4 regions of the Neobacillus sp. NPDC058068 genome follow, and region 2 is predicted to be linked to each of the others. Evidence: riboswitches for the same ligand, from Rfam matches in the RefSeq annotation. Region 2 holds a riboswitch; each other region holds the start of a gene.

Region 1 (5,230 bases), on a different contig from region 2:
GAAATATATTTACAGAAGAGGTTCGATGTAGACCGAAACAGTTCGATTAGCAGAGTAATGTAGCCTGAACCTTTAGCACAATAAAAAGGTCACTAAAATTGCAGCTAGTTCTTCAACTCTTGCTACCCGGTAGTTTAATAAAGGAAAATGATGTACCATACCCCTTACAATGGTTAATAAAAGGATAAATTCCCTTTCTTTATTTAACCGAGTTATTTGGAAAGAAATTGTTTTCCAGAATTATCAAATCGAAAAAAATGACCGCCTATTAGACGATCATTCTCCTTTTAGATTTAATTCAGAAAAATGTATAAACTAACATTATGGGGTTTTCTTCTTCTTTAATTAAATCAAGAAGACTTTCAATATCCCTTTCATTATCAGGTAATTCCAAGGTAATTTTCGTTACTTCTCAAAATTTAAGCCGTTGCTGTTGTTACGTATTTTTCTTCTAATGTCTTCTTTAATATTAAAGCTACTTCGAGCATTCCGTATTTTCCAGCTTCTGCTTCTGCATCAGAATTATAGTTCGTGTTTGTATTAATATCGTAAGTAAAAATTTCACCTTCAGAATTTTTGATGAACTCGATTCCAGCAACTTGAATTTTATTACCAGCTAGAACATTTTTATATTTTTCTAAAATTTCGTCCTCAAAACCGTCAATGATTTGAAACTTAGGCTTCTCTTCTACTTTTTCTCCTACCGGGCAGAATAAATCGCCAATTTGGCATGCGTCCGCTGGGCAAAGTTCAAATCCTTCCGAAGTATCAACCTTAACGGCATAAACAAAGTTCCCTCCTACAAACTCACAACGGGTTATGTAGCTTTCAGGAGATTGAATGTATTCTTGAATAAGGGTAATTCCATCGACCGGTTCTTCGAAAGTGGGTCCTTCCACATAAGCTTTTAGAGCTTCTATACTATGGAATAATTGAACACCTAAGCCTTTACCGGCACGGTTATGCTTCGTAATAAAGGACTGTCCTTCAAATGCTTCGGCTGCCTTTAAAATGTTTTGTTTTCCAACCGCTGCAATCGTTTTTGGAGTCTTAACACCATACTTGTTTAACTCTAAATATTGTAGAACCTTACTGACCTCTAGCTTTAGAGCACTCGTTCCATTTAACACCGTACGTCCATGTGCTTCAAGCCAAGCCAATACTTGCCCGGAAAATTCAGCTGCAAAACGATGATCACGTGTATGAGAAGATGCACTCATTCGGCTATAGAAGATTCCTTCTGGTGGCTCTTTTGATAAATCTAGCGTTCCTTCGTCCAAATGCCATTCTTCATAAGGAACACCAAGTTCCGCTAACCTTTTTGTTAAATGGACTGTCCACTCACTATTTTCATGTATCACATATACCTTGCTCATCATTATGTCTCCTCTCTAGTTCTTTATTAAACTACGTTTTTGTTCAACTAATGGCATAACCTGCTTTGCAAAGCGTTCCATTTCCTCTAATTGAGGTGAAAATTGCAATAACAATAAGTCTAAGCCAGCTTCTTCATATTGTAAAATTCGATCTGCAATTTGCTCAGGTGTTCCTACTAAGTTCGGTCGTAGGCCACGATTGGATACAGAGTAATCCTGTAATTGGATTTGTTGCTCTAATTGCGATTTAGTAGTGAAATCTTTAAAGCCAGCATATCCGCTAGTGTCTTTCACAGTCGTGATTTTTGCAAGCTCAGCCAGAGCCTCTTCTTCTGTATCACGGCAAATAACATAAGCAGCCATACCAAATGAACTAAATGGCCCACTGCCAGTTTGTTCGCGGCGTGCCCTCATATCGGTGATTTTTCCATCAATCTCTTCAACTGTACCACCGTGCATAACATAAGCATCACATTTTTCTGCTATGGTTTGCTTACCTTTTTCACTTTCACCGCCTGCATAAAGAATCGGGTTTGGTCCTTGAACAGGTTTCGGTGCAAGCTTCGCATCCTTTAATTCGTAAAATTGACCAGAATAATTGAAGGTTTCTTCTGTCCATAAACCTTTTAGTACATCAATAAACTCTTCGGTACGAGCGTAACGCTCATCATGTTCTGTAAAAATTCCTCCATATTGACGTGCTTCTTCTGCCCACCAAGCAGAAACAATGTTTAGAGTAAAACGCCCATTACTGATTTGATCAATATTTGCTGCCATTTTGGCCGCTACAGCAGGATTATGAAAACCAGGGCGAATCGCAGTCATAATTTCAATTTTTTCCGTCACTGCTGCAAGGGCTGCTGCTGTAGACCAAGCTTCAAGAGAGTCATGCTCCGGTCCTTTAATATCATTTAAATATAATTCAGCTATTAAGGTAGTCGAGTATCCCCATTTTTCAGCAGATTGTATTATTTTCTTTGCATAATCAAAGGTAGGCGGCATATTTTCATTCTCCACATTACGTAACCAGCCTCCAAAAATCGGTAACCAAAAACCATATTTCATTTGTATTCTCTCCTCTACTATTCTAAATTTATAGTTTTCCTATTGTTTAAGTTGGATTAATGTATAAATTAAAAACTCCCTTCCTAAGAAGAGAGTTTTATTACCCTCTTCTCATCTTTCAAGCGATGTGCTTGATGGAATTGGCACAGTATTCATAAGAACCTGCTGCCGAGGCTTCAAAGGGCCAGTCCCTCCACCTCTCTGGATAAGAAGAAAAATCTACATTCAATTTTTTAATTAACTAAAGTGATAATAGTTTAAATTTATCAAATTGTCAATCGAATACTTCTAAACTCTAAATAACAACTTATTAACGGTAAAGGAAATTTTATCATCCAATCAGTTTCAGTCTGAAGTTAACTCTACAGGAGGATTATGATACATCCAGGGAAAATTATTACTGAAACATATTAAAAATAAGGCTTCTGATAGTTCAGTAGTCTTTTTTTTCTATCTCATAAACAAGCCCTTTTTTAACTAAACTAACCGTTAGTTCAATAACTTCAACAAAAAAGGCGTTAATCCTTCCTGGAATAACGCATCCTTAAGTCGAGCATTTTTATCAATTTATTTTTTCAATTTAAAAAGGGGTAGTACCAGCGAAGCTGACACCACCCGCAATGTAGATGTAATTAAATGGGGAATTATTTATTGATGACCTCGTTATATCCCTGCTGGGCATCGGTGATTGCAAGCATTGAATAGACCTCCAAGGACTTGCGGCCATGCCCCTGCCCGCTTCCACTCCGTCCAACCAACTCCTCGCCACGTCATGGTTCTGCCCCAATAAGGTCGATGAAATTCACCGGCCTTTTTTTAAACGAACGAAGAACCGCCGGCTCGGTGTCAGTCTTCGATTGCCTGGTAGACCATGGTCCAGAAGTCGTGGATAAGCTGCGTTGAATCCGGAGTAGACGCCCCGACCTGGGTGAGCAGGATTCCGATGAGCTGTTTGTCCGGGTCAGCGTACGTCGCGGTGCCGCTTCCGCCGTCCCAGCCGAACTGGCCGATGGACGCGTAGTCACCACGGTAGGTGCGCACCGCCATCCCGAAGCCCCAGCCGCCGTGCTGCCCTTGGCCGAATGACACATGGACGTTGTCGCGGGCCATGGCGTTTCGGGCGGCTTGTTGCTCGGGTGTGAGGCTGTTGGTGGTCATCAGCTGGACGGCGGGCCGGGATAGGATCCGTTCGGTCCCGTGCATCCCGTGATTCAGCAGCATCCGGAAGTAGGCGTGGTAGTCGTCGACGGTGGAAACCAGTCCGCCGCCACCGCCCTGGAACGCTGGAGGCTGGCTGTGGCGTCCCCCCTTGGCCTCGTCCCACACTATGAACTCTCCGGTCTGCGGGTCAGGGGCGTAGAGGGTTGGCAGTCGGTCGATCTTGTCGGCGGGCACGTGGAAACCGGTGTCCTTCATGCCCAGGGGGTCGAAGATGCGTTCCCGCAGGAACGTCTCAAACGACTGGCCCGTGACCCTGGCGACAAGCACGCCGAGTAGATCGTTGCTAATGTGGTACTGCCAGCGCTCTCCGGGATGGTGCATCAGCGGAAGCGCGCCAAGGCGGCGCATCCACTCATCCGGCTCGGGCACCGGCTCCGGTAGATTGGGCGTGAGCCCCTCCGCGAAGATCGCGTTCATGATTGGAGTGCCCAGCGACGTCATATCCATGCCGAGCCCGAACGTGGAGGTCAGTAGGTCCCGTACGGTGATCGGCCGCCGCGCCGGCACGGTATCGTCCAGCGGGCCGTCGATCCGCTTCAGCACCCGCCGGTCGGCGAGTTCCGGCAGCCACTGCTCTACCAGGTCATCCAGCCGCAGTCTGCACTCGTCGAGCAGGACCATCGCCGCCACGATCGTAACCGGCTTGGACGTCGAGGCCATCCGGAAAATCGAGTCCCGGCGCATCGGCGCACCACCGTCATGGCGCATCGTCCCGATCGCTTCGACGTGCGTCTCATCGTACCGGCTGACCAGGGCGACGAGCCCAGGAATCTTCCCGGATTCGACATGCCGTGCCAGCACGTCGCGCATTCTGCGTAGCCCAGTTTCGGAGAAGCCGCTGTTGCTTTGTACCGTTGTAATCTTTTTCATTTGTTTTTCCCTCTCTATACTTTTTTATCAGCCCTATGGATATGTCCTGCGCTTAGAGCCAATTGGTCATCGGACGTTTATTCTCCGTTTCATCAAATTCAAAGTCACCATTATTCCGTAAGTAATCTTCTTTGACAACCGTTGTCTTGCCCGCCCCATTGGAGCCGAGCAGGGCCAAGGTACTGCACTTATCCATTTAAGCTCCCACCTTCATATTACCTAATTATGTATATTCTGTAAGTGAATACATATTCCTTCTTCGACTATCCGGCCAGTTAGCACAAAAAGAAAAAGAGATGCTGTAAACAGCCCTCATCTTTAACTCTTGAACCTCGTTAATGTAGTTACTCCACAAACGATGCTAACACCTTCCCAACATCTAATTTTCACTCCTTTATTATCAATTGCTATAACTCCTCAATAATTATTTGCTTACCACAATGGTAATTGGTATAATTTACTAGAAAAAGGGGTGTTTTATGAAAACGCTTAGTAAACTATCCATTGTATTTGCTGTAATTGGTTTACTGGTCCTTGGTTCCTCTTATATTTATTCAAACTATATCGAACCTCTAATGCTAACGGGATTTGTTGTATTGTTTATTGGGTTGATGTTAAGCTTTAGTGCAATGTTCAAAAGAGAACAAGGGAAAATGAAGCTTTTAGCTGTTGCAGCATTTTTCTTGTTTGGCTTTATT
Region 2 (5,230 bases):
AAAGACAAAATGAAATCTGCTTCTGAAGATGAACTGCTTGATATCCTTGCATCTGACGGCATGTTAATCAAAAGGCCGATTTTAACCGATGGAGAACACGTCACAGTAGGCTTTAAAGAAGAAGAGTACGAAAAAATGTGGCTGTGAGCATTTACTAACGGAAATCGATTTATTTCGATGATAGATTTTAGAAAACACAATGGAGGGATTTTTGCTAATGAGTACACCAAAAGAATTACGTTATTCTGAAGAACATGAATGGGTAAAGATTGAAGGGGAAAAAGTGCGCGTCGGAATCACGGACTTTGCACAGCATGAACTAGGCGATATCGTATTTGTTGAGCTGCCTGAAGTCGGCGATGAGATTTCGGCTGATGAACCATTTGGCAGTGTTGAATCTGTTAAGACCGTTTCTGAGCTTTACGCACCAGTAAGTGGCAAAGTAGTGGAAGTAAATGAAGATTTAAGTGACAGCCCAGAATTTGTAAATGAATCACCATATGAAAAAGCATGGATGGTTGTCATTGAACTATCTGACTCAAGCGAGCTCGACAAGCTGATGACCGCTGAACAATATGAAGCAATGACTAAGGAAGGCTAATCATAATTGGAAAAAGCACTTTTCAAAGGTGCTTTTTCTCTTAGTCGATAGGAAAGTAAACTTTCCTATCAGACATAAGTGCAACTACGCCTCTGTCTTCGCCTAACGGCTCGCCAGTCGGCGAGTTTTCTTTATTTTTCCAACATCTCTTCTGCTTTAAATTGGGAAGTATATAATAAAGTCGGACAAATTCCTATTTTAAATATGACAATAGTGCTATAGTTAACATACTAAGAAGAAAAACACACGAAATTAATATTTTAGAATATGTTAACATAAACAACTTCTATTACAGGTGATGGATATGAATGATTCGTATGTTGACAAAGTTCTTATTGTTGAAGGAAAGTCAGATAAAAATAAGGTAAAGCGGATTGTAAAGGAACCAGTAGAAATCATTTGTACAAATGGAACCATCAGTTTTACGAAACTAGATGAATGGATTGAATTTCTTGAAGACAAGGATGTCTATATCCTTGTTGATGCGGATAAAGCTGGCGAAAAGCTTCGCAAGCAATTTAAACGGGAATTCCCCCAAGCTGAACATTTATATATTGACCGAATGTATCGCGAGGTCGCAACTGCCCCGGTGCACCACTTGGCGACCGTTCTAATGGGCGCGAATATTGATGTTCATACAGAGTATTTAGAAATGAGTTAATGAGCATATGAACGAATGGAATCGAAATGATTTAGCTGCTTTTCTTGATGATCGAGGAAGCGGCCTGCTATATTTTTATACCCCTCTATGCGGCACCTGCCAGGTTGCTTCAAGGATGCTAGTCGTGCTTGAGGAACTTGTAAAGGTTAATATGGGAAAAATGAACTTGAATTTTTATCCCGATATTGCTGCGCATTTTGGCATCGAAAGTGTCCCATGCCTGCTAATTGTGCAAAACGGCAAGGTCAAAGAAACCATTTACGCTTTTCATTCCGTACCATATTTACTTGAAAAAACAAAACAATATCTCACCTAAGCAGATGCAGAGTGCATCTGTTTTTTTGTTGGGGAAATTTTGATCCCAGAGTGCCCTTTTCAACACTTTCCAAAAAATTCAGCCACAACTGAAATATATGAAAAATTCAAAACTTCCCCATTTACAAAAACTTCTCTTCTGCATTATGATACTTAGGGATACGAAATAACCAACCTAAGGGGCGAACACGAAATGGCCTTCTATCAAAATTGGGCTGCACAATTTAAAACTTATAACCGGAATATCAAATTAAGCTTTATGGCCAATATTATCACCCAAATTGGGCTCGGGATTTTTATGGTGATATACAATTTTTATATTCGTAAACTAGGATACGCAGAGTCGGTTAATGGCCAGGTTATTGCGATGACTTCGCTTGCGACAGCGATTATTTTGGTACCGGCAGGACTCATTAGTGACCGCTATGGACGCAAGAAAGTGTTTTTTTTCGGCATCTTAATCTCAGGTGTCATCTTGCTGCTCCGTAGTATTTTTGCTGATCAAGGAGTCTTGATTACGCTTGCCTTTATCAGCGGCTTGACAATGGCTTTCTTGCAAGTTTCAGGAATTCCATGGCTTGCGGAAAATTCCATCGCCGAGCAGCGAGTGAATCTATTTAGTCTCCATTTTGCCTTAATGACCGCGGCGAACGTGGTAGGAACCTTATTAGGCGGCGGATTAACCGATTTATTTTCATTGTTTGTTAGTGATTTAAATAGCATCCGCTTTACTTTAATAATCGGGGCAGTTATATATCTAATTGGGATTTTCCCAACCACAAAATTCACAGAACTACCTAAACCGAAATTTAAACCAACAGAAAAAAAGACCGCGACTATATCTTGGAAAAGTGACGGATTGAAGTTGATTGTTTTATTTGCCATTGCCCAGCTGTTAATCGGCTTTGGCGCAGGTCTAGTTATTCCCTATCTAAACCTGTACTTTGCCGACCGCTTTAGTGCCACGACAACTTCAATTGGCTTAATTATCTCAATGGGGCAGGCAGCAACCGCCTTGGCGATGTTTATCGGTCCGCAAGTCGTCAAAAAGGTCGGGGACGTGAAGGCGGTTGTTTATTTACAGCTTGCATCGCTTCCATTCCTATTATTAACAGCCTATACTGAACATTTATGGCTGGCAGCCATTGGTTTCTTATTCCGCCAGGCATTGATGAATGCCGGGAACCCGATTCAAATGTCGTTAATGATGTCAAAGGTGAACGACTCGATGAAGGGGCTCGCCAACTCCGTCAACCAAATGGTGTTTAATTTAGGGTGGGCGTTCATGGGGCCGGTTTCGACAGGAATTGTCGTTAAGTACGGTTCGTACTGGGGCTATGCCTATGTGTTCACGATAACAGCTGGATTATACTTAATTGGTTCGACGTATTTCTTCCTTGTATTTAGAGGATTTACCGTGAAAAAGGAACCATCAGCATCTGCCAAAATTTCATAAATATCCGACATATTTCTCGGGAAATTTCAAAAAGACTGCCAAATTGCGCAGGAAATTGTCGAGTGATAATGAAAGGATTCCTCCAATTCTTGCTGAATAAGTAATGTAAAAGTGACAAGACCGGAGTGGTGGAAATGATGGAAGCGGTAGAAGCATTTCTAGCAAAAATCAAAGACCAGGGGCATGTCCTTCCCTTAATTCATCAGGCGGATTTACAAATTAACCTACGCTGTGAGGGACAAACAATGCAGTTAATGATCAAAAACGGGAGTACCATGATCTTGCAAAACTCAGAAGCACTCCAGACAAAGCACGAGATTAACGGATCGCCAAACGCAATGAAACAGCTGCTTGACGGAACTCAAAGGCTGCGAGTTCTCGAACAGCAAGGGCAGCTAAAGGTTTCAGCACCACTAAGAACCACTCTTTTACTAGAATCGGTCTTCTTTTTAACAAAAGCACAAAACCGTGAGCGTACAAAAATAAAGGCGGTGTGAGCAGAGCTAGACTAAGTCCATTCAAAGTAGAATTTAAATAATTTCCACTAATTTACTATACAAGTTTGTTTTTGCGGCGCTCCGCCCCTTTACAAAAAGTTATTGACTCGGAATTAATCTTCATGTAAAGTATTATTTAAATATTCTATCAATAAAAACAATTCAATAAGCATTCTTATCAAGAGTGGCGGAGGGACTGGCCCTACGATGCCCGGCAACCGGTTTTTAACACGGTGCTAAATCCAGCAGAGCACTTTAGCTCTGGAAGATAAGAAGAGTGGGACCCCCATCTTCTTATGAAGAGGGGGTTTTTTGCTTGTTGTATTGTTATAAAAGGAGCGAGAATAATGGGAGAAAATCAAAAGAATTATCGTTTTGAAACATTGAGTGTTCATGGAGGATTGTCGCCAGATCCGGTGACAGGTGCTCGGGCGGTCCCGATTTATCAAAACAATGCGTATCAATTCAAAAGCACAGAACATGCGGCCAACTTATTTGCCTTAAAGGAGCCTGGTTACATTTATACCCGGATCCATAATCCAACCACCACCGTTTTTGAAGATCGCGTGGCTTTATTAGAAGGCGGCGTTGGAGCACTTGCAGTTGCAAGCGGCATGGCAGCGATCACACTTGCGATTTTAAATATTGCTGAAGCCGGTGATGAGATTGTCTCTGCCGCGAATCTTTATGGCGGAACTTATAATTTATTTGCCGTTACCCTTCCTAAATACGGAATTAAAGTGAAATTTGTCAACCCGGATAATCCTGAAAATTTCCGCACGGCGATTACTGAAAAAACAAAAGCAGTCTTCGCTGAAACGATTGGTAATCCGAGCTTACGCGTACTCGATATTGAAAAGGTAGCGGCAATTGCTCATGAGGCCGGGGTTCCATTAATAATTGACAATACCTTTGCGACACCGTATCTGTGCCGGCCATTTGAGCATGGTGCAGACATTGTCGTTCACTCGGCCACAAAATGGCTGTTGGGAAATGGCACGACAACTGGCGGTGTGATTGTCGATGGCGGGAAATTTGACTGGAACTCGCCGAAATTTCCGGGCTTTACAACTCCAGATGCAAGTTATCATGATCTCGTGTATGCAGAAGCACTAGGTGCGGTCGCTTATATTATCAAAGCACGCGTCCAGCTTTTACGTGATCTGGGGCCGGCACTAAGTCCGCAAAATGCTTTCCAGTTCACACTTGGTCTTGAAACACTTCATGTGCGGATGAAAGAGCATGTTGCCAATACGAAGGAAGTGGTAAATTACTTAGTCAATCATCCTGCAGTGGAGTGGGTTTCTTACCCTGGACATCCATCACATCCGGATCATGAATTAGCGCAAAAGTATTTGCCAAAAGGTGCCGGCTCCATGGTTGTCTTTGGGATTAAAGGTGGCAAAGAGGCAGGGGCTAAATTGATTGATGCAATTACGCTGTGGGCACATGTTGCCAATGTTGGCGATGCAAAAAGCTTAATTATTCACCCGGCAAGCACCACTCATCAGCAATTAGATGCAGATGGGCTTAAGTCTGCAGGGGTATCTGAGGATTTAATTCGCCTTTCCATTGGTATTGAAAATGTCGAGGATTTAATCGAAGATCTCGAATCAGCGATTGAAACGGCGACCGGCTTAGCTTCCCTAAAAACAAATGCTTAAATTCAGCTGACACTATTATCCAAATAAATTCTCATT
Region 3 (5,230 bases), on a different contig from region 2:
TATACTTCACCATTAAAAATAATCCAATAGCGCTCATTTTCGTACGTAAGCGGCTGATGACCGCTCTCAATGTCGATAATACTTAAACGACGGAAGCCAAATTGAATATGGTCATCATAAAAGAAACCATCATCATCCGGTCCGCGATGAGTAATGATATCGTTCATATGTTTAAATTGTTGTCTTTGTTCATCACTATAATTCTGTGTTTTGTCGTGTACACAACCGATAAAACCACACATTATGTACCTCACCTACTCCATTTCAAAATAAAACATCACCTAAAAAAACATCTATCTAATACTACCATTATTTTTTAGAAAAATGCACTGAAAACATTAGGAAATTTACTGTACCTTCATTTTTTACTTCTATAGTCCTACTTAAACATTTTATTCATTTTTAAAGACAACTACACTAATTGTTAGACGAAAAATAAATTAGGGAGTTACATCCGAAATGTAACTCCCTAATTTATTATAGATTCGCTTCTTGACGTAACGTATCCGCTTTATCAGTAAGCTCCCATGGAAGCTCAACATCGGTACGGCCAAAATGACCGTATGCTGCTGTTTGTTGATAAATTGGACGGCGAAGGTCAAGCATTTTAATGATTCCGGCTGGGCGGAGGTCGAAGTTTTTGCTTACTAAATCAACTAAAACCTCTTCGCTCACTTTGCCAGTTCCGAACGTATCAATCGAAATCGAAACTGGTCGTGCGACACCAATGGCATAAGCAAGTTGAACTTCTACTTTGTCAGCAAGACCTGCAGCAACGATGTTTTTCGCTACGTAACGAGCTGCATAGGCTGCAGAACGGTCAACCTTTGTTGGATCCTTACCAGAGAAGGCACCGCCGCCATGGCGAGCATAGCCGCCATACGTATCAACAATGATTTTACGGCCAGTTAAGCCAGCATCCCCTTGTGGTCCGCCGATAACGAAACGGCCTGTCGGGTTAATGAAATATTTTGTGTTTTCATCGATTAGTTCTTTTGGAACAACCGGGTTGATAACGTATTCTTTCAGGTTGCGCTGAATTTGCTCTAATGTTACTTCAGGATTATGTTGAGTTGAGATAACAATCGTGTCAATGCGCACAGGTTGGTCATTTTCATCATACTCAACGGTTACTTGCGTTTTTCCATCCGGACGAAGGTACTCAAGAACTTTATCTTTACGCACCTCTGTTAATTTACGAGCAAGCTTGTGTGCTAACGAAATCGGAAGTGGCATAAGCTCTTTCGTTTCATTACAAGCAAACCCAAACATTAACCCTTGGTCACCCGCTCCAATTGCTTCGATTTCTTCATCTGACATTAGGCCTTCACGTGCTTCAAGGGCCTGGTCAACACCCATGGCAATGTCAGGACTCTGTTCACCAATTGAGGTTAATACAGCACATGTCTCGGAGTCAAAACCATATTTCGCACGATCGTAACCAATACCTTTAATGGTTTCGCGAACAATCTTTGGAATATCTACATAAGTAGACGTAGTGATTTCACCAGCAACAAGAACCAATCCAGTTGTCACTGAAGTTTCAGCCGCAACACGAGCATTAGCATCCTTTGCTAAAATAGCATCCAAAATGGAATCAGAAATTTGGTCACAGATCTTATCTGGATGACCTTCAGTTACTGATTCAGAAGTGAACAAACGACGTTTTGTTGACATCTGAATTCCTCCTATATTATGAGATCATCGAGGTTTTATGAAGGTTACAGGAATACTTCTTGGACCTCGTGAATTGATACGGTACTCCCAGCCTTAGTATTAAATAAACAAAGGATTTTTATTAGGGACTCTTTTCATAAAAGGACTTATACAAAACAAAAAACCTAACCACTGTCGAGGAAAGGTTGTTCCGGGCCTTTCACTCTTATCGTTCAAGGCAGCAGCCTTGCGTCAGATTAGCACCTTTGCACTTGAAAAGCACCTGTAAACGGCCAACTTTTCATATTGCAGGTTGCTGGGTTTCATTGGGCCTGTCCCTCCACCAGCTCGGGATAAGAGAGTATCCGTTCAAAATAGAATAATACGCTACAATATCGAGCAATGTCAATGAATTTTTAAAGAAACTTCCTGCAAAAACTTTAGAAAAAACAACGTTATTTTTTCAATCATATGCAAAAATTAAATGAATGTTAAAACTTATTATAAATAATATGAATAATGTATAAAATGCAATTTGATTTTGTTAAATAGTGTAGACTATTGACGTCAATGTGTTATACTATTTAATACAAAAACCATGAAAAAAGGAAGGTTTCATTAAATGAATTCTCTAAAAATTCCTAATGAGTTAACGCAGCTGTTAAAGGAAAATCATGTTCAAGTACAATTATCCGTTCCCCAATTAGTCGAGAAAATCTTATGCCGTAATGAAGGAACATTAACCGCCACAGGTGCAGTTCGTGTTTCTACCGGCAAATATACAGGCCGTTCACCTCAAGATAAATTTATAGTGATGGAGGAGTCTTCGAAAGATAAAATTGCCTGGGGCCCTTCCAACCAACCGATTTCCGAAGACGCTTTCACAGGTCTTTATCATAAGGTTCTTGAATACTTAAAACAACAACCTGAACTTTTTGTGTTTAAAGGCTTTGCCGGCGCCGATAAAAAATCCCGCCTGCCCATTCAAGTCGTAAATGAATATGCTTGGCATAATTTATTCGCGCATCAATTATTCATACGCCCATCCGAGGATGAATTGCTGACTCACGATGCCGGATTTACTGTTATTTCGGCTCCAAATTTCAAGGCAGATCCCGCTGTCGATGGCACAAATTCCGAAACATTTATTATCATATCATTTGAACGCAGGATTGTCTTAATCGGCGGGACCGAATATGCAGGTGAAATGAAGAAATCGATTTTTTCCGTGATGAATTATTTGCTGCCGGAGAATAATATTTTTTCCATGCACTGTTCGGCGAATGTCGGGCTTGAAGGAGATGTAGCATTATTCTTCGGTTTATCCGGAACAGGAAAAACCACCCTTTCAGCTGATCCTAACCGCCGTCTGATTGGTGATGATGAACACGGCTGGTCATCAAACGGCGTCTTTAACATTGAAGGCGGCTGTTACGCAAAATGCATCAATCTTTCCCGTGAAAAAGAACCGCAAATTTTCGATGCGATTCGCTTTGGTACCGTCCTCGAAAATGTTGTTATCAATCAGGAATCGCGAATCCCTGATTATGACGATGGAACATTAACCGAGAACACAAGGGCAGCCTATCCAATTGATGCGATTGATAATATTATCCTGCCGAGTATTGCCGGTCATCCCAATACAATTGTCTTTTTAACAGCCGATGCCTTTGGCGTATTACCGCCAATTGCCAAGTTAACAAAAGAACAGGCTATGTATCATTTCCTAAGCGGCTATACATCCAAGCTAGCCGGGACTGAACGCGGTGTGACATCACCTGAAGCAACCTTCTCAACCTGCTTTGGAGCACCATTCCTGCCGCTTCCTGCGACTCGTTACGCAGAAATGCTCGGCGAAAAAATTCTAGAACACAATTCCAATGTTTTTCTAGTCAATACAGGCTGGACTGGCGGCCAATATGGCGTCGGCAACCGGATGAAGCTTTCCTATACAAGAGCGATGATTCAAGCAGCCCTTGAAGGCGAACTAAACCATGTTGAAACAGTTAAAGATGAATTCTTCGGCTTAAATATTCCGCTTCATATTGCCGGTGTTCCTGATGAGGTTCTCCAGCCAAATAAAACATGGGTAGACCCAGAAGCCTATGAAAAGAAAGCGAAAGAATTAGCGGCGAAGTTCCGTGAAAACTTTAAGAAATTTACCGCTGTGTCTGCTGAAATTGAAGAAAAAGGCGGACCAATTGCTTAATGAATAAAGTCCCGTGTGAAATTTATTTTACACGGGACTTTTTTTGCAGATTGCATGGCATTTAAGCCTCTTGATACTTTTTCTTTAAATATTCAATACTTCCGTCTATATAGGGCTCCTGCGTACTTTCCATTAATATATTGATAAACGGCTTTTTCTTTTTTATATAGTTCAACACGAAGTTGTAGTTTAATATCCCCTGGCCAACAGCAACTGTTTTTACCATGTTATCTTCTACGATAAAATCCTTTGCGTGCAAAATCACGATTCGATCCCCAAATAAATCAAATGCTTCTTGGAAGATTTCCTCTTGGTTTTGATATGTCTCAATCGTTAACAGATTGACTGGATCAAAGATGACTTGAAGATTATTTGAGTCGACAGAATCCAAAAGTCGCTTCATCACCTTCGAAGAATAAATTGGGTGATTCACACCTGCCTCTATTCCGACAATAACACCAAATTTTTCAGCTTCGGCTACAAGCTCACGAACGCTTTCGACAACTTCAAAGAATGGCTTTTCTTTAAAATTTTCGACTGTATAAGCAATTTCCGCATTCACATTCCCGGTTTCTGTACCGACAATACTGCAGCCAAAATCTCTGGCAAATCTGATATGCTCTTTGAACCGCTCCAATGCCTTACTGCGCTCTGTTTGATCTGGATGAATCATGTTTATATAACAGCCGAGGACAGCGATTTGGATATCCTGCTCCCGTAAGGACCGGCGGATATGCTGGGCGAAGCCAGGGGATAAACTGCCTGTCGCTGTATTCATATCCGGAAAGGATTTATTTAAGGCTAACTGGATTGAAGTCAGCCCTTTATCACTAATTTTCTTTACTAACTTTTCTAACGACTGATTGTCAATATCGTGTGCCCTTATACCTAGATTCATTATCGCGCCAGCCACCCTCCATCAACCGCCAAAATATGACCATTCATGTAATCAGATGCCTTACTGGATAAGAAGACAACAACACCCATCAAATCTGCCGGTGTTGCCCAGCGTGCTGCAGGAATACGTGATAAAATTTCGGCATTGCGCTTTTCATCTGCGCGAATCGGAGCCGTATTTTTTGTTTCCACATACCCAGGGGCAATGGCGTTAATTTGGACATTATATTCTGCTAATTCATTGGCAAATGCCTTTGTCAGGCCAGCCACAGCATGTTTACTGGCCGTATACGGCGGAACAAACTTTCCACCTTGGAAAGATAGCATCGATGCAACGTTAATAATCTTGCCTCTTCGCTGCTCAACCATTACTTTAGACACTTCCTGGCTAAGGAGATAAACAGCATTTAAGTTTAGTTCAATTACTGCATCCCAATCTTCTTGTTTGTACTCTTGGATTGGCGAACG
Region 4 (5,230 bases), on a different contig from region 2:
GCTATTTTTGAGTGTAACCCTAACTTGTCTTAGTTTAATATTTGATTTTTGCGCAAAATATAGCTTTTCAGCAACAGAAAAATTATCATTTCCGCCTAAATTCTGATATTCTAAAACCTCAATTTTTATATTTTGATTTTCGACGAAACTAACCACTTGGTATGCTTCAGACATCTCAATTTCTCCTTAAAAAATCCATTCTTTTATAATCTTTTTCTTTTTCCTCATGTTTTAATCCCAAACACTTTCAGCAATAGTAATGACGTGTTTTATCTTATTCCATTGATCTTCTTCGGTTAAATTGTTGCCTTCCTCCGTACTTGCAAAGCCGCATTGAGGACTTAATGCTAGGTTTTCTAAGGGAATAGATTGGCTTGCTTGTTTAATTCTTTCTTTAATCGTATCAGGGTCTTCTAGTTCCGGGAATTTAGAAGTGATTAATCCTAGGATAACCTTTTGGTCTGCGCGTTTAAAGCTTTTTAATGGTTCAAAATCTCCCGAGCGCCCGTCATCATATTCTAAGAAGAGTCCATCTACCTTTAAATCAGCAAATATGGCATCAGATATCTGATCGTAACCGCCGCTAGTTATATAAGTAGACCTGAAGTTTCCACGGCAAATATGCATCGTAATAACCATATCTTCAGGTTTTTTAGAAATGGCTTCATTTAAACAGCGTACTCTTGTTTCGATGATATCCTGTACTTCCATATTAAGTTTTTCAACGACTGCTTGAATCCGTTCTTCCGAAACAAAATCAATCCAAGAAGTATCATCTAATTGTAAATATCGGCACCCTGCGTCATAGAAGGCTTGAATGGCTTTTTGGTAAGCTACAACTGTATCATGAAAGAACTGTTCTCTGTTATCGTGATAATATTCATCCCCCTGAATTCTAGTAAATAACATATTAGGGCTTGGAATCGAGAACTTAGCCACTTGACTGCCATCGCCATAGCGGTCGACTGCCTGTTTTAAGAACTTGAAATGTTCTAACATATAATGATCATTGAATTCTACTTTACCAACGACTTTAATGGCTTTATTTTTTGTTTTCGCTCCTTGGAAGTTACTAATATATTCCGTTTCAAACTCTTCTACGCCATCTAAGCCTGATAAGAAATCCAAGTGCCACCATGAACGTCTAAACTCACCGTCTGTGATGGAGTTAAGGCCAACTTCAATTTGTTTTTGGACAAGTTTCTCAATTTCTTGATCCTCTATCGTCTTTAAGGCATCTTTATCAATTTCTCCATTTGCAAAAGCTTTTCTTGCCTCTTTAATTGGTTCTGTTCTTAAAAAGCTGCCTACATGATCGGCTTTAAATGGTGCTTTCACTGCTGTCTTTATCATGTTAAATTCCTTCTTTCTTTAAAAATTAAAAAACCTCTTCTCATAAATAAGAAGAGGATATCATTACCGGCACTGGTTCTCTTCTTATCTTCAAGCAAATCGCTCCTGGAATTGGCACAGTACTAACGTAAGTCTGCTGCCGAGGTATCGCGGGGCCAGTCCCTCCACCTCTCTTGATAAGAGTATTCTAAACTATTTAATTATTAATTACGTTACATTCGTTTTACTATTCTGTCAAATAAGAAGTAAATCATGACGAAATACTAATATACTGGTCCCAATGGTCTCCGGGAAAAAAAGTTAAAAAGGTCACACCAGATTCCCCGTGCCAATGTTATTATATATGTATCACTTTTGGAGGTTAAGAAATATGCAAATAACTTTAGATAACCCTAAAACTGCCCTAAAGGACAAACTGCTTCAAACAACATTTTCACGAACAAATCCTTTTCAAGCAAAGATTCTTAAGAATATAAATATAAACGGAGCCGGTTCTAGTAAAGAAACGAGGCATATTGAGTTATCACTAGAAGGGTCAGGCCTTTCTTATGTCCCTGGTGATGCCCTTGGGATAGTCCCTTCCAATGATCCAGAACTTGTTGCGTCCATTCTTGAGGGAATGCACTGGGATGAAGATGCGGTAGTTACCATCAATAAGCAAGGGGAGACACTTCCACTAAAGGAAGCACTGACCACCTACTTTGAAATTACACTGTTATCAAAAAAGGTTTTACAACAGGCAGCTGCATTTACAGAAAATGAAGAGTTACAAAAGCTTCTGCTGGTTGAAAATGTGACCCAACTGAAAGAATATTGCTATGGACGTGATTTGCTTGATATGTTACGTGAATTCGGCCCATGGAATGCGGCAGCACAAGAAATCGTTTCTTTATTAAGGAAAATGACGCCGCGCCTCTATTCGATTGCAAGCAGCATTACTGCTAATCCAGATGAAGTTCATTTAACCATCGGAGCTGTGCGTTTCACAGCTTATGGACGCGTACGTAAAGGGGTTTGCTCTGTATTATGTGCTGAACGTGTAAAAGAAGGAGATACGCTTCCAGTCTTTGTTCAAGCAAATAAACACTTTTATCTACCAGAGTCTCATGAAAATGATATTATTATGGTTGGACCTGGGACAGGTATAGCACCATTCCGTTCCTTTATACAAGAACGTGCAGTGAATAATGCAACAGGCCGGTCATGGCTATTTTTTGGAGACCAGCATGCGGACTCTGACTACCTTTATCAAGATGAGTTGGAAAAATATCAACAAGATGGGGTACTGACAAAACTAGACGCTGCCTTCTCCCGAGACACAGCTCAAAAGGTTTATGTTCAACATAAAATACTTGAACATAGTAAAGAACTGTTTGATTGGCTTGAAAAAGGCACTTATTTCTACGTTTGTGGGGATAAGGAATATATGGCGAAAGACGTCCATGAAACGCTTATTAATGTGATTGAAAAAGAAGGAGCGATGAGTCGCGATGCAGCAGAGGCGTATCTAAAAGATATGCAGAAGCAAGGGCGTTATCAACGTGACGTATATTAAAAGGTAAGAGTAAAAATCTACAGCACCCTTCGTCCGGTCAGGTCGAAGGGTTTTTTTAATCATTAACCAAACTCGTAATACGGATGTGCAAAGGCAATTTCCCTCTAACACGATATTATCCCCTAATTGTTTTATGAAAATTTTCCCATTCCTTCGATAATGTGTATCTTTTCGTTTTCACCATTGTTCCTCTATCCATTTTGGATTTTTATTTGGTTTCAATTTCCTCGTATATAAAAAATTTTATCCAGCAGTATAACTGGATTCATTGCATAATTTAAAAGTTCAAAGGAAAACTATGCTAAGCCTTATGAAACAAAAGAAATGGAGGAGTATAGTTGAAGGCCTCAGATTTGTTCGTAAAATGTTTAGAAAATGAAGGCGTTAAATATATATTCGGAATCCCAGGTGAAGAAAATACTGATTTTGTTGATTCTCTCATTGATTCAGACATTGAACTAATTCTTGTTCATCATGAACAAGCCGCTGCTTTTATGGCTGATGTTTATGGCCGTTTGACGGGAAAACCCGGTGTTTGTTTGGCAACTCTTGGACCAGGGGCAACAAATTTATTAACCGGTATTGGTGATGCCTATCTTGACCATGCGCCAGTTGTTGCGATTACGGGTCAGGCAGGTCTGGAACGAATTCATAAGGAATCACATCAGTATGTCGATATTATTGGCGTTTTTGAAAAAGTAACGAAATGGAATCAGCAAATTCGCGTAGCACATACCATTCCCGAAATTACCCGTAAAGCATTTAAACAAGCCGTCCTTGAAAAACCAGGTGCGGTTCATATTGAGCTTCCAGAAGATATTGCCATGACAGATACAGAGGGGAAGCCGCTTCCAGTCACACCACCGCCAAATTCGCGGCCAACAGAAAGTGAAATCAAAAAGGCAGCAGAAGCGATTAACCATGCGAAAAGGCCAATTATATTAGCCGGAAATGGAGTAATTCGTGATGGAGCCTCTGGGGCATTAAGGGAATTTGCCGAAGCCAAAAATATCCCGGTCGTAAATACTTTTATGGCCAAAGGCGTTTTGCCTTCTAATCATCCATTAACACTTTATACCGTTGGAATGCAGGCAAAAGATTATGTGCTTTGCGGCTTTGACCAAGCCGATCTCATTATTACCGCCGGATATGATTTTGTTGAGTATTTGCCAAAATATTGGAACGATGAGGCGATGAATCCAATTATCCATATTGATAGTCTTCCTGCAGAAGTGGATGCCTACTATCCTCTCGAAGCGGAATTAGTCGGTAATGTAAAAGAGGGAATTGAAGCCTTAAGCCTTCTAGTCGAAAAAAAGGAGCTGTGGCCGGAAGTAAAAAAGTTAAAATCACAGTTAGTTGAAAAACTTCATGCATCTGATGGGTTATCAGGAAGCCCTGTTAAACCGCAAAGAATTATTGCTGATTTGAAAATGGCTGAGAAAGGCGAGGCCATTATCATTTCTGATGTGGGGGCACATAAATTATGGATTGCGCGGCTTTATCAGCCGGAAAAGCCGAATCATACCATTATTTCGAATGGCTGGGCCTCTATGGGGATTGCCGTGCCTGGTGCCATTGCGGCAAAACTTGTTTACCCAGATAAACCGGTAATTGCTGTAACAGGTGATGGCGGTTTCCTTATGAATGGTGTTGAACTGGCAACAGCCAAACGGCTCGGACTTGCCTTTGTCGTGATCATTTTCCATGATTCAAAATTTGGTTTAATTGAGTGGAAACAACTGAATAAATTTAATCGCTCTGCTGATATTGAATTTACTGATCCTAATTTTTTAGAGTTTGCTGACAGCTTTGGTGTGAAAGGGATTAAAGTCACCCATTCTGATGAATTGTTACCGGCCCTAGAAAAGGCCATTTCAAGTAATGAGATTGTGTTAATTGATGTCGATGTTGATTATTCAGAAAATGTGAAACTGTCGAAAACACTTGGTGATTATATTTGCAGACTATAAGCGGGTTAATCCTAACAGGATGGAGGAAGGAAAGTGAAGAAAAAATGGCAATTGTGGATTGGCGGAAAATGGCGCGAGGCGAAAACGTATGAGCCATTATTTAACCCCCATACTAATGAAGAGTTGGCTCAAATCGGACAGGCTGAACCGGCTGATGCTGTCGAGGCGGTTGTCGAGGCAAATGCTGCCTTTCAAAAATTTAGGGGATATCCGGCACACGCCCGCGCCAAAATTTTAGCTAGAGTGGCAACAATCATGGAGGAACAAAGTGAAGAGTGTGCGAAAATCATGGCTTTGGAGGGGGCAAAGTCGATCCGGAATGCCCGTGAGGAAATCGTCCGGACCGTCC

Evidence for each region. Region 2 has a riboswitch for S-adenosylmethionine ahead of ACFVSW_RS06910 (O-acetylhomoserine aminocarboxypropyltransferase/cysteine synthase family protein). Riboswitches for the same ligand answer to the same signal wherever they lie in the genome.
Region 1: another riboswitch for S-adenosylmethionine. It lies ahead of ACFVSW_RS11885 (LLM class flavin-dependent oxidoreductase); the one in region 2 lies ahead of ACFVSW_RS06910 (O-acetylhomoserine aminocarboxypropyltransferase/cysteine synthase family protein).
Region 3: another riboswitch for S-adenosylmethionine. It lies ahead of metK (methionine adenosyltransferase); the one in region 2 lies ahead of ACFVSW_RS06910 (O-acetylhomoserine aminocarboxypropyltransferase/cysteine synthase family protein).
Region 4: another riboswitch for S-adenosylmethionine. It lies ahead of ACFVSW_RS12410 (5-methyltetrahydropteroyltriglutamate--homocysteine S-methyltransferase); the one in region 2 lies ahead of ACFVSW_RS06910 (O-acetylhomoserine aminocarboxypropyltransferase/cysteine synthase family protein).

Annotation. Positions count from the first base shown of each region.
Region 1 covers NZ_JBHVSI010000009.1:1,560-6,789, reverse strand. The annotation lists gene ACFVSW_RS11890 (ATP-grasp domain-containing protein) at 420-1,376, opposite strand; gene ACFVSW_RS11885 (LLM class flavin-dependent oxidoreductase) at 1,392-2,441, opposite strand; SAM riboswitch class I at 2,550-2,653, opposite strand; gene ACFVSW_RS11880 (serine hydrolase domain-containing protein) at 3,288-4,532, opposite strand; gene ACFVSW_RS11875 (hypothetical protein) at 4,585-4,728, opposite strand; gene ACFVSW_RS11870 (hypothetical protein) at 5,012-5,230, shown strand, end outside.
Region 2 covers NZ_JBHVSI010000004.1:221,494-226,723, reverse strand. The annotation lists gene ACFVSW_RS06940 (arsenate reductase family protein) at 1-147, shown strand, start outside; gene gcvH (glycine cleavage system protein GcvH) at 218-601, shown strand; gene ACFVSW_RS06930 (toprim domain-containing protein) at 906-1,262, shown strand; gene ACFVSW_RS06925 (thioredoxin family protein) at 1,270-1,578, shown strand; gene ACFVSW_RS06920 (MFS transporter) at 1,771-3,033, shown strand; gene ACFVSW_RS06915 (hypothetical protein) at 3,168-3,530, shown strand; SAM riboswitch class I at 3,703-3,805, shown strand; gene ACFVSW_RS06910 (O-acetylhomoserine aminocarboxypropyltransferase/cysteine synthase family protein) at 3,878-5,194, shown strand.
Region 3 covers NZ_JBHVSI010000017.1:50,815-56,044, reverse strand. The annotation lists gene asnB (asparagine synthase (glutamine-hydrolyzing)) at 1-242, opposite strand, end outside; gene metK (methionine adenosyltransferase) at 478-1,677, opposite strand; SAM riboswitch class I at 1,880-2,016, opposite strand; gene pckA (phosphoenolpyruvate carboxykinase (ATP)) at 2,279-3,865, shown strand; gene ACFVSW_RS19430 (sugar phosphate isomerase/epimerase family protein) at 3,927-4,763, opposite strand; gene kduD (2-dehydro-3-deoxy-D-gluconate 5-dehydrogenase KduD) at 4,763-5,230, opposite strand, start outside.
Region 4 covers NZ_JBHVSI010000009.1:109,712-114,941, forward strand. The annotation lists gene ACFVSW_RS12405 (AIM24 family protein) at 1-174, opposite strand, end outside; gene ACFVSW_RS12410 (5-methyltetrahydropteroyltriglutamate--homocysteine S-methyltransferase) at 232-1,353, opposite strand; SAM riboswitch class I at 1,435-1,536, opposite strand; gene ACFVSW_RS12415 (sulfite reductase subunit alpha) at 1,724-2,908, shown strand; gene ACFVSW_RS12420 (acetolactate synthase large subunit) at 3,247-4,881, shown strand; gene ACFVSW_RS12425 (aldehyde dehydrogenase family protein) at 4,915-5,230, shown strand, end outside.